3 regions of the Desulfuromonas carbonis genome follow, and region 2 is predicted to be linked to each of the others. Evidence: predicted binding sites of a transcription regulator. Region 2 holds the regulator's gene; each other region holds the start of a gene.
What was found. The regulator HrcA, encoded in region 2, represses chaperone genes, less so after heat shock. The targets are predictions, from matches to a motif close to TGTTAGCACTCNNNNNNNNNGAGTGCTAACA.

Region 1: the regulator HrcA is predicted to act here: its motif matches at 2,723-2,753, upstream of groES (co-chaperone GroES).
Region 3: the regulator HrcA is predicted to act here: its motif matches at 3,042-3,072, upstream of rpoH (RNA polymerase sigma factor RpoH).

What each region holds. Positions count from the first base shown of each region.
Region 1 is NZ_BAAHXR010000003.1:1,615,191-1,620,164, reverse strand. It holds gene rdgC (recombination-associated protein RdgC) at 1-318, opposite strand, end outside; gene groL (chaperonin GroEL) at 610-2,271, opposite strand; gene groES (co-chaperone GroES) at 2,305-2,595, opposite strand; gene ACYQ8E_RS14365 (hypothetical protein) at 2,819-3,331, opposite strand; gene ACYQ8E_RS14360 (hypothetical protein) at 3,923-4,327, shown strand; gene ACYQ8E_RS14355 (DUF507 family protein) at 4,381-4,641, opposite strand; gene ACYQ8E_RS14350 (DUF507 family protein) at 4,641-4,916, opposite strand; gene ACYQ8E_RS14345 (IS1595-like element ISDesu2 family transposase) at 4,951-4,974, opposite strand, start outside.
Region 2 is NZ_BAAHXR010000003.1:1,333,344-1,338,317, forward strand. It holds gene nhaD (sodium:proton antiporter NhaD) at 1-1,084, shown strand, start outside; gene hemW (radical SAM family heme chaperone HemW) at 1,139-2,272, shown strand; gene hrcA (heat-inducible transcriptional repressor HrcA) at 2,420-3,463, shown strand; gene grpE (nucleotide exchange factor GrpE) at 3,465-4,049, shown strand; gene dnaK (molecular chaperone DnaK) at 4,113-4,974, shown strand, end outside.
Region 3 is NZ_BAAHXR010000002.1:934,557-939,530, forward strand. It holds gene ACYQ8E_RS06730 (tellurite resistance TerB family protein) at 7-456, opposite strand; gene ACYQ8E_RS06735 (DUF190 domain-containing protein) at 462-794, opposite strand; gene crcB (fluoride efflux transporter CrcB) at 803-1,174, opposite strand; gene pgi (glucose-6-phosphate isomerase) at 1,272-2,912, opposite strand; gene rpoH (RNA polymerase sigma factor RpoH) at 3,107-3,949, shown strand; gene ACYQ8E_RS06755 (hypothetical protein) at 4,419-4,721, opposite strand; gene ACYQ8E_RS06760 (hypothetical protein) at 4,922-4,974, shown strand, end outside.

The sequences.
Region 1 (4,974 bases), 280 kb from region 2:
CGGGTTGGCGGCCAGGAACTCCTCCTCGGCCCGGGCCAGGTGGGCTTTGAGGAGGGGGGCGGGGAGACGGCGCTGGTCGCGGCGCAGGGCAAAGGTCAGGTAGTGGTCGCGGGCATAAGTCTGGGGATTGACGAAATCACTGCAGCTGGTGTCATCGAGTTGCACCCAACCGATGGAGAGCTCTTCGCTCCCCTTCTCGATGGAGCGGAAGGCATTGGCGGCGAGACATTCACCGGCCCAGGTAACGAGATCACTGCCGGCCGGTGTCCCTTCGACGCGAAACTGGCAGATACTGACGGTATTGGACAAAATTCCCATGGGTCCTCCTTGCGGGTTGCTCGGGTCCCTAGGGGTACACCTTTTCAACCCGCGGAGCAAGGGAATTGTAGAGGCTGACGGAAACTCGATCTCCCGGGCGATCCGGTCCAGATTGTGGCACAACTCCTCGAAGGATGGCCTACCTCTCTTTTCCCTTGCAGTGGCCGGGAGAGGATGGCGGATCACAGGCTTCTCGTCAAGGGCCGTAATCGCGACTACCCTTTTCTCCAATAACGACAAGAGCCCCCCGGAAGCATCCGGGGGGCTCTTGTCCTAAGCAGCTGGCCGGGCTTACATCATGCCGCCCATACCGCCCATGCCGCCCATACCGCCCATGTCGCCCATGCCACCAGGCATGCCGCCCATGCCGGCGTCTTTCTTCGGCTTCTCGGCGATGCAAGCCTCGGTGGTGAGCATCAGGCCGGCGACCGAAGCAGCATTCTGCAGCGCACTGCGGGCCACCTTGGTCGGGTCGATGATCCCTTTTTCGATCATGTCACCATAGACATCAGCCGCTGCGTCAAAGCCGAAGGAACCCTTCTTGCCGAGCACCTTGTCCATGACGATGGAGCCTTCCATGCCGGCGTTATTGGCAATCTGGCGCAGCGGCTCCTCAAGAGCACGCTTCACGATGTTGACGCCGAACTGCTGCTCGCCGCCGAGCTTCATGGCGTTGAGGGCGGCAATGCAGCGCACCAGGGCAACGCCGCCACCGGGGACGATCCCCTCTTCCACGGCCGCGCGGGTCGCATGCAGAGCGTCTTCGACGCGGGCTTTCTTCTCTTTCATCTCGGTCTCGGTAGCCGCGCCAACCTTGACCACGGCAACGCCGCCGACCAGCTTGGCGAGACGCTCCTGCAGCTTTTCACGATCGTAATCGCTCTTGGTCTCTTCGACCTGGGCGCGGATCTGCTTGACGCGACCCTGGATGTCGGCCTCGGCGCCGGCGCCGTCGATGATGGTGGTGTTCTCCTTATCGACAACGATACGCTTGGCGTGGCCGAGCATGTCGAGGGTGGCGTTCTCCAGCTTGAAGCCGATCTCCTCGGAAATCACCTTGCCGCCGGTGAGGACCGCGATGTCTTCGAGCATCGCCTTGCGGCGGTCGCCGAAACCGGGAGCCTTGACGGCGCAGACATTAAGAGTGCCGCGCAGGCGGTTGACGACCAGGGTCGCCAGCGCTTCGCCTTCAACGTCCTCGGCGATGATCATCAGGGGCCGCCCCTGCTTGGCGACCGGCTCGAGAATCGGCAGCAGGTCGCGCATGTTGCTGATCTTCTTGTCGTGGATCAGGATCAGGGCTTCCTCCATCACCGTCTCCATGCGCTCGGCGTCGGTCACGAAGTAGGGGGAGAGGTAGCCACGATCAAACTGCATCCCTTCGACGGTCTCCAGGGTGGTCTCCATCGCCTTCGCTTCCTCGACGGTGATGACCCCTTCCTTACCGACCTTTTCCATAGCTTCGGCCAGGATATTGCCGATGGTGGCATCGCCGTTGGCGGAGATGGTGCCGACCTGGGCGATCTCCTTGTGATCCTTGATCGGCTTGGAGAGCGCCTTCAGGGCCTCGACAGCCTCAATGACCGCCTTGTCGATGCCGCGTTTGATCTCCATCGGGTTGTGGCCGGCCGTCACCAGCTTGACCCCTTCGCGGTAGATCGCCTGGGCGAGGACCGTCGCGGTGGTGGTGCCGTCACCGGCAACGTCGGAGGTCTTGGACGCGACTTCCTTGACCAGTTGGGCGCCCATGTTCTCGAACTTGTCCTCGACTTCGATCTCCTTGGCGACGGTGACGCCGTCCTTGGTGATCAGCGGCGCACCAAAAGATTTCTCGATGACGACGTTGCGCCCCTTGGGACCGAGGGTCACCTTGACGGCGTTGGCCAGGGTATTGACCCCTTTCAGAATCGATGCCCGGGCATCCTGCCCGAATTTGATTTCCTTAGCAGACATGTCTATTAGTCCTCCTCGCGGAATTTGGGTGAATTACTTCTCGACGACGCCGAGGATATCGTCCTCACGCATCATCAGGAATTCCTTGCCGTCAAGCTTGATGTCGGTCCCCGAGTACTTGCCGAACAGCACCTTGTCGCCGACCTTGACGTCGAGGGGCAGAACCTTGCCATCCTCGGTCTTCTTCCCCTTGCCAACAGCGATGACTTTCCCCTGCTGGGGCTTTTCCTTGGCGGTGTCGGGGATGATGAGGCCCCCGGCGGTCTTGGTCTCTTCCTCGAGACGCTCGACGATGATGCGATCGTGCAATGGTCTGATGTTCATGACAACTTGCTCCTTTCCTGTGCACACATTGGATGGAATGAGAGGGCTGTGCCCCGTTTAACGACAATCGCTAACGCAAAAAGGCTCGCGTTCGAAACCGGCAAACGAACCAAGCCTTTTGCGGCCCTGTTAGCACTCGGTGCAGGTGAGTGCTAACAGCTGGGGCTTAATATAATCAGCGGGGAGAGAATGTCAAGGGGTTTGTCGAAAATTTACCGGGAGATCAATCGGCCGGCAGGTGCTTCAACACTTGAACAGAGAGGGTTTCGGCAACCCGGCGGGAGATTCGGGTGCGCTCCTGATCGAGGGTCGAACGATCGTGATCGAACATCTCCTTGACCGGCATTTCATAGTCGAAGACCGGAGACGGCTGGCCCGGACGGAAGAGATGGACGCGGGCACGGGCGCGGATTTCGGTCGAACAGCAACCGGAGTCCTCGACGTAGCCGAAGAGTTCGCCGGTGACATAGGTACGGCTCGCCAGCCAGTCGTGGCCGACCTTCTTGGTGCCGCTCTTGAGAATGACGAACTCGGTGCCGCCACTTTCGCTCGCCTCGTTGAGGAGGTCGACAAAATCGTCAAAGACCCCCTCGGCGACCACTCCTGGGACCATCAGGGTGGTGAAGGGAAGGATATAGACCTTCCGTTGTGGTGGCGCCTCCCGCAGCACGTCGATCGGCTTGGGACCGGGCGGCGGGGGAGAAAGCTCTTCTTTTGCCAGGTTGGCCAGGGCCAACTTATCGGCCGGTGCCAGGGGCAGCCTTTCCTCAGGCAGCGCGGGTGCCTGGCGGAGCTTCAGCAGATCCGTAAGGGGGATGTTCTTCCCTTGGCTGGGCAGTTGTGGGGCTTCCAGGGGGGGCGTTATCACATCGGTAGCCGGTGCAAGACTGTCTCCCGGCGGCGCAACCGATTGGGAGGTTGCGCCCCCCCTGCCACGGGCCAAACCTGCCGAAAGGGGCTGGGGTTGGGGTCCCCTTGGAGCCGGAACCGATTCCTCGACAACGGGGCGAAGAGTAGAAAATGGGGCTATTGGCGAGTTGGGGGTCGGCGGGTTGCCAGCCAACACAGGCAATGCCACCATCGCTGCCGGGGCATGCGGTTCCGTTGCTGCCAGAGGCGCTGGGAAAACACTAACGGTTTCAATACCCGTCTCCCCTGCAGGCGACGGTGGAACCGGGACTGGAGTCGATGGGCGTGGGTTGAGAACCTGGGGGCGCGGGGTCTCGTAAGTCGATCCCAACTGGTCCAAAACGGTCTGTCCTGCCGGGGTCCGACCAAGAGACTGCAGGGCCAATTGCACTTCGCTGAGCAAGGATAAAGACAGCCCTTGACGGGCAACCAGGGGATCAGACAGGCCGGAGCCGGAGGTCTTAAGAGGGAACCGAGCCAGAACCTGGAACTCATCTACAGGTTGTTGGCGAACATAATCCATCGGCAGGATCGCCAGATCAACCTGCTGAACCAGATTGATCCAATCGTGAAGAACATCTGTATTCTTGAAGAGTTGCACATAGACATCTTGGTTCAACTGCCCCGAAAGATAGAGCGCCAGAGCACGAGCCTGGGTTCTGTTCTGGATCAGATCGTTGCCGCCCGGGACAACTCCGAAAGTTATCTGCGCCCTGGCCGGAGAAGACACTGTCGCCAACAGGGCGACAAGAACAACTACCATCAAGATTTTTATCGAAAAGCTTGCGCTTGGCGGATTACTCACTCCCAGTTCTTCTCCTGAGATCGACATGGTAGGCTCTTTACCGGCAAGCCCCCCCCGAAGACAGCCCATTTTCAGCTGCGTTTAAGCATCTCTTCCCGAAAATAACGATCGTACAGAAGATGCCACTGGCGGCTTCCCGGAGTCTGATGCTGCCGCTGGAGGCGGCTTCGTACCAACGAATCGACCTCCTCCACGGCAGCCAGATACCGCGTCGCAGTAGTCTTTAGGACTTGCAACGCACGTCCTTCGTCGAGATAATCGACCAGATCGTCCCGCCACAATCCTTCCTTGATCCGATGGGCCAAGTGGGAAATCCGCGCTTCGCTCAGCATTACCTCGCCCCTCCCTCTTCGGCCAGCCGTCTCTTGATCATCTGCAGCAACTTCTGGCGGTCGACACCAGGAGGAGCATTTTTCAGATGGACCGCCAACAGTTTTTCTGCCTCCAGGTCAAGATCCTTATCGCGCTCTAATTCCTGGCCAATAAGCTCGGCAATCCGCTTGCCGACCCGTTCCCGGTCCACCTTAAGTTGCACCGCCCCGGAATCGACCAAGGCGGCAAGCAGAGCGGCAGCCAGACGTTGTTGATCCTCTTCCCCGAATAACACCCCGACCTCCCGAAATCGGCAAAAAACCTCCTGATTAGGTCCAATTCTCAGCTCGGCG
Region 2 (4,974 bases):
CCTGGAGGAGCGCAATGTCTTTCGCGCCCTGCGCTCCTGGCTGGTCAACAAGGGCTTCACCCTGCGCACCGTCTTCTGGGTCACCGGCTTTCTCGCCTTCATCATCTCCCCGGTCGCCGACAACCTGACCACCGCTCTTCTGATGGGAGCGGTGGCGATGGCGGTGGGGGGGAGCAACCGCGCCTTCGTCATCGTCGCCTGCATCAATATCGTCGTCGGCGCCAACGCCGGTGGTGCCTTCTCCCCCTTTGGCGACATCACCACGCTGATGGTCTGGCAGAAGGGGAAGGTCGATTTCATCGAATTCTTCGCCATCTTCTTCCCCTCCCTGGTCAACTGGCTGATTCCGGCGGCGATCATGAGCTTCGCCGTCCCCAAGGAGAAGCCCGAGGCGATGGACGAGACGGTGCATATGAAGATCGGCGCCCGGCGCATCATGTTCCTCTTCCTGCTGACGATCGCCACCGCCGTCTCTTTTCACAACTTCCTGCACCTGCCGCCGGCCGTCGGCATGATGCTCGGTCTCGGTTACCTCTCCTTTTTCGCCTACTACCTGAAGAAACTGGAACATCGTCTGCTCAGCGGCGACAGCCCCCTCGACGTCACCGGTCATGCCCACATGCCGGTGGCCGGCTTCGACCTCTTTCGCAAGATTGCCAAGGCCGAATGGGACACCCTCCTCTTCTTCTACGGCGTCATCCTCTGCGTCGGAGGGCTCGGTCAGTTCGGCTACCTCGCCTATGTCTCCAATTTCGCCTATAACGGGCTGGGGCACACCACCGCCAACGTCCTGGTTGGCCTCCTCTCGGCAATCGTCGACAACATCCCGGTGATGTTCGCGGTCCTCACCATGGACCCGCACATGTCCCACGGCCAGTGGCTGCTGGTGACCCTCACCGCCGGCGTTGGGGGCAGCCTGCTCTCCATCGGTTCGGCCGCCGGGGTCGCCCTGATGGGCTCGGCTCGCGGGATTTACACCTTTGGCAACCACCTGAAGTGGACCTGGGCGGTGGCGCTCGGTTATGCGGCGAGCATCCTCGTCCACCTCTGGCTCAACGCCAGTCACTTTACCGACTTCCATTAACCGGCGACGACCGCCGCAGGCAACGAGGCGGGGAGGCGACTCCCCGCTTTTTTCATGGCCGGACTCTATTTTCATATCCCCTACTGCCGCAGCAAGTGCGCTTACTGCGACTTCTTCTCCCTCGCCGACGCCGCCCTGCCGCTCGCCGATTACGTTACGTTGCTGCATGACCAGCTGGCGCTGACCCCGGCCCAATGGTCAGCCCCGGCGCCCCTGGCGAGCGTCTTTTTTGGGGGCGGCACCCCTTCGCTGCTCGAACCAAAAGCGGTTGCCGGGCTGCTGGCGGCCGCCGAGCGCCGTTTCGGTTTCGCCCCCGGGGTCGAGATTTCCCTGGAGGCGAACCCCGGGACGGTGACGCCCGCCTCTCTGGCCGACTACCGCGCCGCCGGGGTGAACCGGCTCTCCCTCGGGCTGCAATCCCTTAACGATTTCTCCCTCGCCTTTCTCGGTCGCGGCCACTCCGCCGCACAAGGACGCCAGGCCTGCGCCTGGGCGCGCCGGGCCGGCTTCGACAACCTCTCCTGCGACCTGATCTTCGGCCTCCCTGGCGAGACGGAGGCAAGTCTCGATGCCGAGGTGACAGGGTTGCTCGAGCTCGCTCCGGAGCATCTCTCCTGTTACGGGTTGAGTGTCGAGGCGGGAACCCCGCTGGCCACCCGCCTCCAGCGCGGCGAGTTTCTCCCCGCCGACGAAGGACGATTCGCCGCCGGCTACCGGCAGCTCGACGCGGCCCTCACGGCAGCCGGACTGGTCCATTACGAAGTCTCCAACTTCGCCCGCCCGGGCAGGGAATGCCGGCACAACCTTGGTTATTGGCAACGACGCAGCGTTGTTGGCGTGGGCGCCGGGGCTCACAGCTTTATTGCGGATGGCTGGGGGCGGCGGCTGGCGGTCGCTCCTGACCTCGCCGGCTATGCCGCGGCGCTGCGCAGCGGACAGGACCCGGCGACGGAACTGGAGCAGTTCGACCGCCGCGGGGCGATGGCCGAGACCCTCTACCTCGGCCTGCGTACCGCGGCCGGTGTCGACGACGCGGCATTCCAGGATGCCTTCGGCAGTGATGTGGCCAGCGCTTTTCCGGCGGCTTTGCGGCGCTGCGGCCAGCGCCTTTCCCGGCGCCAGGGCCGCTGGGTTTTCGATCTCGATGGCTGGCTCCTTTACGACCACCTGATCAGTGCCTTTCTTTGAAATAGGGGCACTCTGCGGTGTCGCCCTTCACCCTTGACAAAGGGAGGGGCCGTTGTTATGTTGAGTCCCGTTAGCACTCTCGTCTCAGGAGTGCTAAGGATGGGTCGGCCGGGTTGTCCGGCTTGATTTTTTGGGGCGGGGATTGCGATGGCCGAAGAGCTCAACGAGCGGGGTCGCCGGATTCTCGAGGCGATTATTGAAGACTACATCGCCTCGGCGGAACCGGTCGGCTCGCGGGCAGTGACCCGGCGCCACCAGATGGCGATCTCGCCGGCCACCGTGCGCAACGTCATGGCCGACCTCGAAGAGATGGGCTACATCGCCTCGCCGCATACCTCCGCCGGTCGAGTTCCGACCGAGAAGGGTTATCGTTTTTACGTCGACTCCCTGCTCCAGTTGCGGCAGCTGACCCGGGATGAGCAGTTGCGCATCGAGGGGCACTATCGCAAGCGCGGGCTGCGGGTCGAGGATTTGCTGCAGGAAGCCGGCAAGGCGCTGTCGATGATGTCGAGTTACACCGGCATTGTCATGGCGCCGCGCTTCACCAGCACCATCTTCCGCCATATCGAGTTCGTTCGCCTCTCCCAGGGGCGGCTGCTGGTGGTCTTTGTCACCCGCTCCGGGCTGGTGCAGAACAAACTGGTGGAGAACAGCGAGAACCTCTCCCAGTCCGAGCTTGACCAGATCGGCAATTACCTCAACCGGACTCTCGGCGGCCTGACGATGCAGCAGGTCAAGGCCAAGATAATCGAAGAGATGGCCCGGGAGAAGGCGCTCTACGACCAGCTGATGCAGCGGGCGCTGCGCCTCTCCGAGGTCGCCCTGCGCGATGAGCCGGGGGGACAGCTCTACATCGAGGGGACTTCGAACATCCTCGATCAGCCCGAGTTCGCCGATGTCGAAAAGATGCGCCGGCTGTTTCGCGCCTTTGAAAAGAAGAGTCAGCTGGTCGAGCTTCTCGACCGGACCCAGCAGGCCGGGGGGGTGCAGATTTTCATCGGCAGTGAAAGCGAATACCGGGAAATCGAGGGGTGCAGTCTGATCACCGCCAGCTACTCCAACAGTCTCGGTACGCTCGGGACCCTGGGGGTGATCGGCCCGAGTCGCATGCCTTATTCGATGGTCATCCCGATTGTTGACTACACCGCGCGGCTGGTCAGCCAGCTGCTTGAAAGCGAGGAGAACGGATAGCGTGGCCAAGAAACAGAAGACGGAAGCCCCGGAAGTGACCCCTGATACGGAACAGACTCCGGCGGAGACGAATGAAGCGGCAGCGCCGGACGCCGAGCTGGAGAACCGGTTGACGGCCAGCCTGGAAGAGGCGGCCAAGAACTGGGACCTCTATCTGCGGACCAGGGCCGACTTGGACAATTATCGCAAGCGGGCCCAGCGCGAGAAAGAAGACCTCGGCCGTTTCGCCAACGAAAACCTGCTGCGGGAGCTGCTGCCGGTGGTCGACAACCTGGAGCGGGCGGTAGCCCACGCCCGGGAGAGTGGCACCGGGGACGGCAGCCTGCTCGAAGGGGTGGAAATGACCCTCGGCCAGCTGCGCAAGGTTTTCGAGCGCTCCGGTGTGACTGCAGTCGAGGCGGTCGGCAAGCCCTTCGACCCCTCCTGCCACGAGGCCATGGGGCAGCTGGAGAGTGACGAGCTCCCCCCGGGGAGTGTCATCCAGGAATTGCAGAAGGGTTACCTGCTCAATCAACGCCTGCTGCGCCCGGCCATGGTCATGGTCAGCAAGGCGCCCGCGGCGGAGAACCCGGGGCAAAACGCGTGAGCGCGCCGGGAACCGGGCGCGTAATCAATAAAAGCCAACTTCTTCAAGGGAGGATATAAACTCATGGGTAAAGTTATCGGAATCGACCTCGGAACCACCAACTCCTGCGTCGCCGTGATGGAAGGTGGCGAGCCGATCGTCATCGCCAACTCGGAAGGTTCGCGCACCACCCCGTCGATGGTCGCCTTCACCGAGGGGGGTGAGCGGCTGGTGGGGCAGCAGGCCAAGCGCCAGGCGGTCACCAACCCGGAAAACACACTCTACGCCATCAAGCGCCTGATCGGCCGCAAGTTCGATACGGAAGCGGTGCAGAAGGATATCAAGATCAGCCCCTTCAAGATCCTTAAGGCCGACAACGGCGACGCCTGGATTGAGGCCCGCGGCAAGAACTACAGCCCGCCGGAGATCTCGGCGATGGTGCTGCAGAAGATGAAGCAGACCGCCGAAGACTACCTCGGTGAAGAGGTGACCGACGCCGTCATCACCGTTCCGGCCTACTTCAACGATTCCCAGCGCCAGGCGACCAAGGACGCCGGCAAGATCGCCGGTCTCAACGTCCTGCGCATCATCAACGAGCCGACCGCCGCTTCTCTCGCCTATGGCCTGGAGAAAAAGAAGGACGAGAAGATCGCGGTCTTCGACCTCGGCGGCGGTACCTTCGACGTTTCGATTCTCGAACTCGGCGACGGCGTCTTCGAGGTCAAATCGACCAACGGCGACACCTTCCTCGGCGGCGAGGACTTCGACCAACGCATCATCGACTATGTCGCCGACGAGTTCAAGAAGGAGCAGGGGATCGACCTGCGCAACGACAAGATGGCCCTGCAGCGCCTCAAGGAAGGGGCGGAGAAGGCCAAGTGCGAGCTCTCCGGCTCGATGGAGACCGACATCAATCTCCCCTTTATCACCGCTGACGCCTCCGGTC
Region 3 (4,974 bases), on a different contig from region 2:
GAGGCCTCAGGGACGTCCCTGCTCGCCGAGGACCCGGAGTTTCAGGTCGATGGCCTGGCGCGGCGAGAGGCGGAGCAGGCCGGCGAGCTGGCGCGCCAGGGCATCCTCGTACTTGTCGAGAACCCCGTCGGCATAGATGATCCGCCACAGAGTCTCCATGATCGCCAGTTTCTCCTCCAGGCTGCAGACGGCGTTGATTTCACGGGCGAACTGGAAGAGGTCGGCGCTCTCGCGGCGGGCCTGGCGAGCGTTGGCGAGCAACCCGTCGAGGGCGGCCGAATCGAGCTGAAAATGCTGCTGCAGGTGGGTGCGCAGCAACGCCTCCTCGGCGGGATCAAAGCTGCGGTCGGCGTAAGCCATCTCCAGCAGCAGGGCACAGGTGGCGATTTGCAGTTTATCGGCGCTCCGCTCCTCGCTAGCGGCCGAGGTCAGGAGGCGACGCAGGTGATTGAGCATCAAAATTACTCCGAGTAGCGAATGACGTGGGCCTTCTCCAGGGTGACAAGCCCCCCCTTGAGCATGGTGTCGAGCCGGGGCAGCAGACAGTCGATCTTTTCGCGGCTGTCGACCACCTCGACCACCACTGGCAGGTCGCTGGAGAGCCGCAGCAGCTTGTCGCTGTGCACGACGCTGGCGGCGCCGAAGCCCGCCGCCCCTTTAAGGACCGTGGCGCCGGCGAACCCTTCACTCCGCAGCAGATCAAGCAGCGCCTCGTAGAGGGGGCGATGTTCGAAACGGTCGCTTTCGCCGATGAAGATCCGCATCAGGGTCTGCTCCCCTTCCAGTTTGCGCATGGCTCCTCCTAGAGTTGGCGGGCGACGAAGATTCCGGCGGCGGCAAATGTGAGACAGACGATCATATTGAGCAGGATATTGGTACCGGCCTGCCAGAAACTCCCCTCCTCGAACAGCCGCACGGTCTCGTAGGAAAAGGTCGAAAAGGTGGTAAAGCCTCCCATGAAACCGACGCTGATTCCCACTCGCACCGCGGGAGAGAAGAAGGTGCTGCGCAGGCTCCCTTCCATCAGCAGCCCGAGCAGGAAGGAGCCGACGACGTTGACGACCAGGGTGCCATAGGGGAGAGTCCGCCCGCAAAGGGCGTAGGTCCAGCCGGAGACGAGATAGCGGGCCAGACAGCCGCAGGCGCCGAAAAGACCGATATAGATGAGCTGCATGGCAGATCCCGCACGGTTGGAGAGGAAAAAGACCCGCGTATTATGTTGCCGCCGCCGGGTGGCTGTCAACCATGGGGAAGCGCAACCTGTCGGCGCCCTACCCTTGCGCCCAGCTGCGGCAGCGCCGGATCAAAGCATTGGTGGAGGGATCGTGCCCCGGTTCCGCCGCTCCAGACCCCTCCAGATCGGGCAGGATCTTCCCAGCGAGCTGTTTGCCGAGTTCCACCCCCCACTGGTCGAAGGAGTTGATCTGCCAGATCACCCCCTGGACGAAGACGCTGTGCTCGTAAAGGGCCACCAGCCGGCCGAGCATCGCCGGGGTCAAGGCCGCGCCGAGGATGGTGGTGGTCGGCCGGTTGCCGGGAAAGCTGCGGTGCGGAATCAGTTCCGCGGCGACCCCCTCGGCACGAAGCTCGGCGCCGGTCTTGCCGAAAGCGAGGGCGGCGCTCTGCGCCAGCAGGTTGGCCAGCAGCAGCGCCTGATGGCGGCCGAGGTCGTGGCGGGGCCGGGCGAAGCCGATGAAATCGCAGGGAATAATCTCGGTCCCCTGGTGGAGGAGCTGGTAGAAGGAGTGCTGGCCGTTGGTTCCCGGCTCGCCGAAATAGACCGGACCGGTAGCGCAGTCGACGGGGCGGCCATCGCGGGTCACCGACTTGCCGTTCGACTCCATGGTCAGCTGCTGCAGGTAGGCCGGAAAACGTTTCAGATACTGGTCGTAGGGGAGGATCGCAACACTCCGGGCACCGCAGAAGTCGACGTTCCAGACCGTCAGCAGGCCGTGCAGCACCGGCAGGTTGGCGGCGAAGGGGGCGCTGCGGAAGTGCTCATCCATGCTGCGGAAGCCGGCGAGAAATTCCCGGAAGCGGTCGGCGCCGATCGCCAGCATGGTGGAAAGGCCGATCGCGGAATCGATCGAATAACGTCCGCCGACCCAGTCCCAGAAACCGAACATGTTGGCGGTATCGATGCCGAAGGCGGCGACCTTTTCGGCATGGGTCGAAACGGCGACGAAGTGGCGGGCGACCGCCTCCTCGGCACCGAGCCCGGCCAGCAGCCAATCGCGCGCGGTATGGGCGTTGGCCATCGTCTCCTGGGTGGTGAAGGTCTTCGAGGCAACGATAAAGAGGGTTTCCGCCGGGTCGAGGCCGGTGGTCGCCTCGACAAAATCGCTGGCATCGACGTTGGAGACGAAACGGAAGACGAGGTCGCGCCGGCTGAAGGAGCGCAGCGCTTCGTAGGCCATCACCGGGCCGAGGTCGGACCCCCCGATGCCGATATTGACGATATTGCGGATCGGCCGGCCGCTGTAACCGCGCCACTGGCCGCTGCGCACCTGTCCGGAAAATTCCGCCATCCGGTCGAGCACGGCATGGACTTCGGGGATCACGTTGACCCCATCGACGACGATGGTGGCGGCGCGGTTTGCCCGCAGGGCGACATGCAGGACCGCCCGCTGCTCCGTACTGTTGAGCATCTCACCGCGGAACATCGCTTCGATCCGTTCCCCCAGACCGCACGCCACGGCAAGCTCTACCAGCAGTTGCAGGGTCTGGTCGGTGATGCGCTGCTTGGAGAAGTCGAAGTAGAGCCCGGCGGCCTCGACGGCAAGGCGCTCGGCACGGGCCGGGTCGGCCTCGAAGAGCTGGCGCAGATGCTGGCCGCGGAGGGTTTCGGCATGGGCCGCAAGGGCTCGCCAGGCCGGCAGTTCAGTGTGGGAAATAGAGGGTTCCGGGGTCATGGTGCCTCCTGATGGCGGATATCGTAATTGGCTGTTTACTCTACCAGAGACCCGGCGGCATTTCGAGCTGGAAAGCACCCCGCCGGCCTGCTGACGCCGCCGCTTGCATTAAAGCAACTGATTTGCTATATTTGGCACTCTAAAGGACAGAGTGCCAATCTATTGTATTAACAGCGATATCTTGAGGTCAATCGATGAACAGCGCCCTCCTTTCGGTCACTACCGACAGTTTTGAGCACTACATGAGCCAGGTTCACCGCTTCCCCCTTCTCAGCCGCGAGGAGGAGAATCAGCTCGCCCTGCGCTATCGCCGCGATGGCGACCTGGAGGCGGCGCACACCCTGATCTGCGCCAACCTGCGTTTCGTCGTCAAGGTCGCCAACGAATATCGAAACTACGGTATCAAGCTTCTAGACCTGGTCCAGGAAGGGAACATCGGTCTGATGATGGCGGTGAAGAAGTTCGACCCGGAGCGGGGTATCCGCCTGATCTCTTACGCCGTCTGGTGGATTCGGGCCTACATTCAGAACTTCGTCATCCGCAGCTGGTCGCTGGTCCGCATCGGCACCACCCAGGCCCAGCGCAAGCTCTTCTTCAAACTCGGCCAGGCGCGCCAGGCGATCGAGCGCCTGGGCGGCAGCAGCGACGCCGAAGCCCTGGCGCAAGAGCTCACCGTGCGGGCCGATGAAATCGACGAAATGACGGTACGCCTCGCCGGGCGGGATGCCTCTCTCGATGTCGAACTGACCGAAGGGGACGACTACTCCCTCCTCGACACCCTCGCCGACCAGCGCCAGAGCCAGGAGGAACTCCTGATCGAGCGGGAGAGCGAAAGCCGCCTCTCGGCCCGGGTCGGCAAGGCCCTGGCTGTCCTCAACCCGCGCGAGCGGCACATTGTGCAGGACCGCATCCTTGCCGACGACCCCCGCACTTTGCAGGAGTTGGCGGACGATTACGGCATCAGCCGCGAACGGGTCCGGCAGCTGGAAAAGCAGGCGCTGGGCAAGCTCAAAGGGGTGCTGGCGGAGGCGTCGTAGCAGCGGAAAAAACGAGCCAACGGCGCATTTGCAACCGGGGAAGCCGCCCGGGTCGAAAGTTCACCGACTCGGGCGGTTTTTCGTTTTCAGCGATCGCGAGGGGGGAGAACACCAAGCCTGGGTCAATGGGGTCGTACCTTGAAGAGTTGTAGATTTTCAGGATGTTCGAAACTTCAAGGCCCTACTGCCCCCGCCAGTCCGATCACCCGGAGGTGATCGGGCGGCTGGGCTGGTCCGCGGCGCTGGAAGCGGAGTGGCGCGGCTAAGAAGGCAAAATGATTGACAGCCGGCTACGATTTCCGGTATTTAACAAGGGTCTTGATTCCATTGCATTTGTGGAGGGATGATGCCGGGAAGAGGACCAGACCGGGGAACGTTCACGAGCCGCCCGACCGGAGCAGAATCCGGCGGGCGGCTCGTTGTTTTTTCCGCCAGGGTGAGGTGCCGGCAGCGGCCCGGGTCGCCTCTCTCACGACAGGCCATCCAGCGGGCTTTGCACCCCGAGGATATTCTTCTTCGCCTCGTGGCCACGCAAGGTTGTCAGAAAGCAGATGAAGCACCGCAGGGGCAGGCGCCCCTGTTTCACCTGCCACTCCTCATGGGATTTCGCCATCTCCGTCAGAAAGACACTCTTCTGATCCGTCGCCAACGGCTGCGCCAAACCCACCCGGCAATGGCTGTAGGCATTGCCAACCCCGGGACCGTAATAAGGAACACTCTTTTCCTTGACGGTGCCGCTGGTTGCCAGATACCCTCGAAAACCGTTCAGCATAATCCCCCTCCGTTATTCCGCCGCTGCAGCATAACTCCCCCGATTTGGCGAGTTATGTTGCATGCCGTGGAGTTTTTCCTGGCTAATTTTAACAAGATACGCCCCAACCGGGTGGTCCGGTCGGGAATTTCTGGGAAAAGATAGAAGAAACAGAATTACTAATGTTATGCCAATAAAATGAACGATCAAAGGAAATATTGATGGACCCTGCTAAATTCTCGAAAGAACCAACGTTTACCAGTACCGGCCTTAA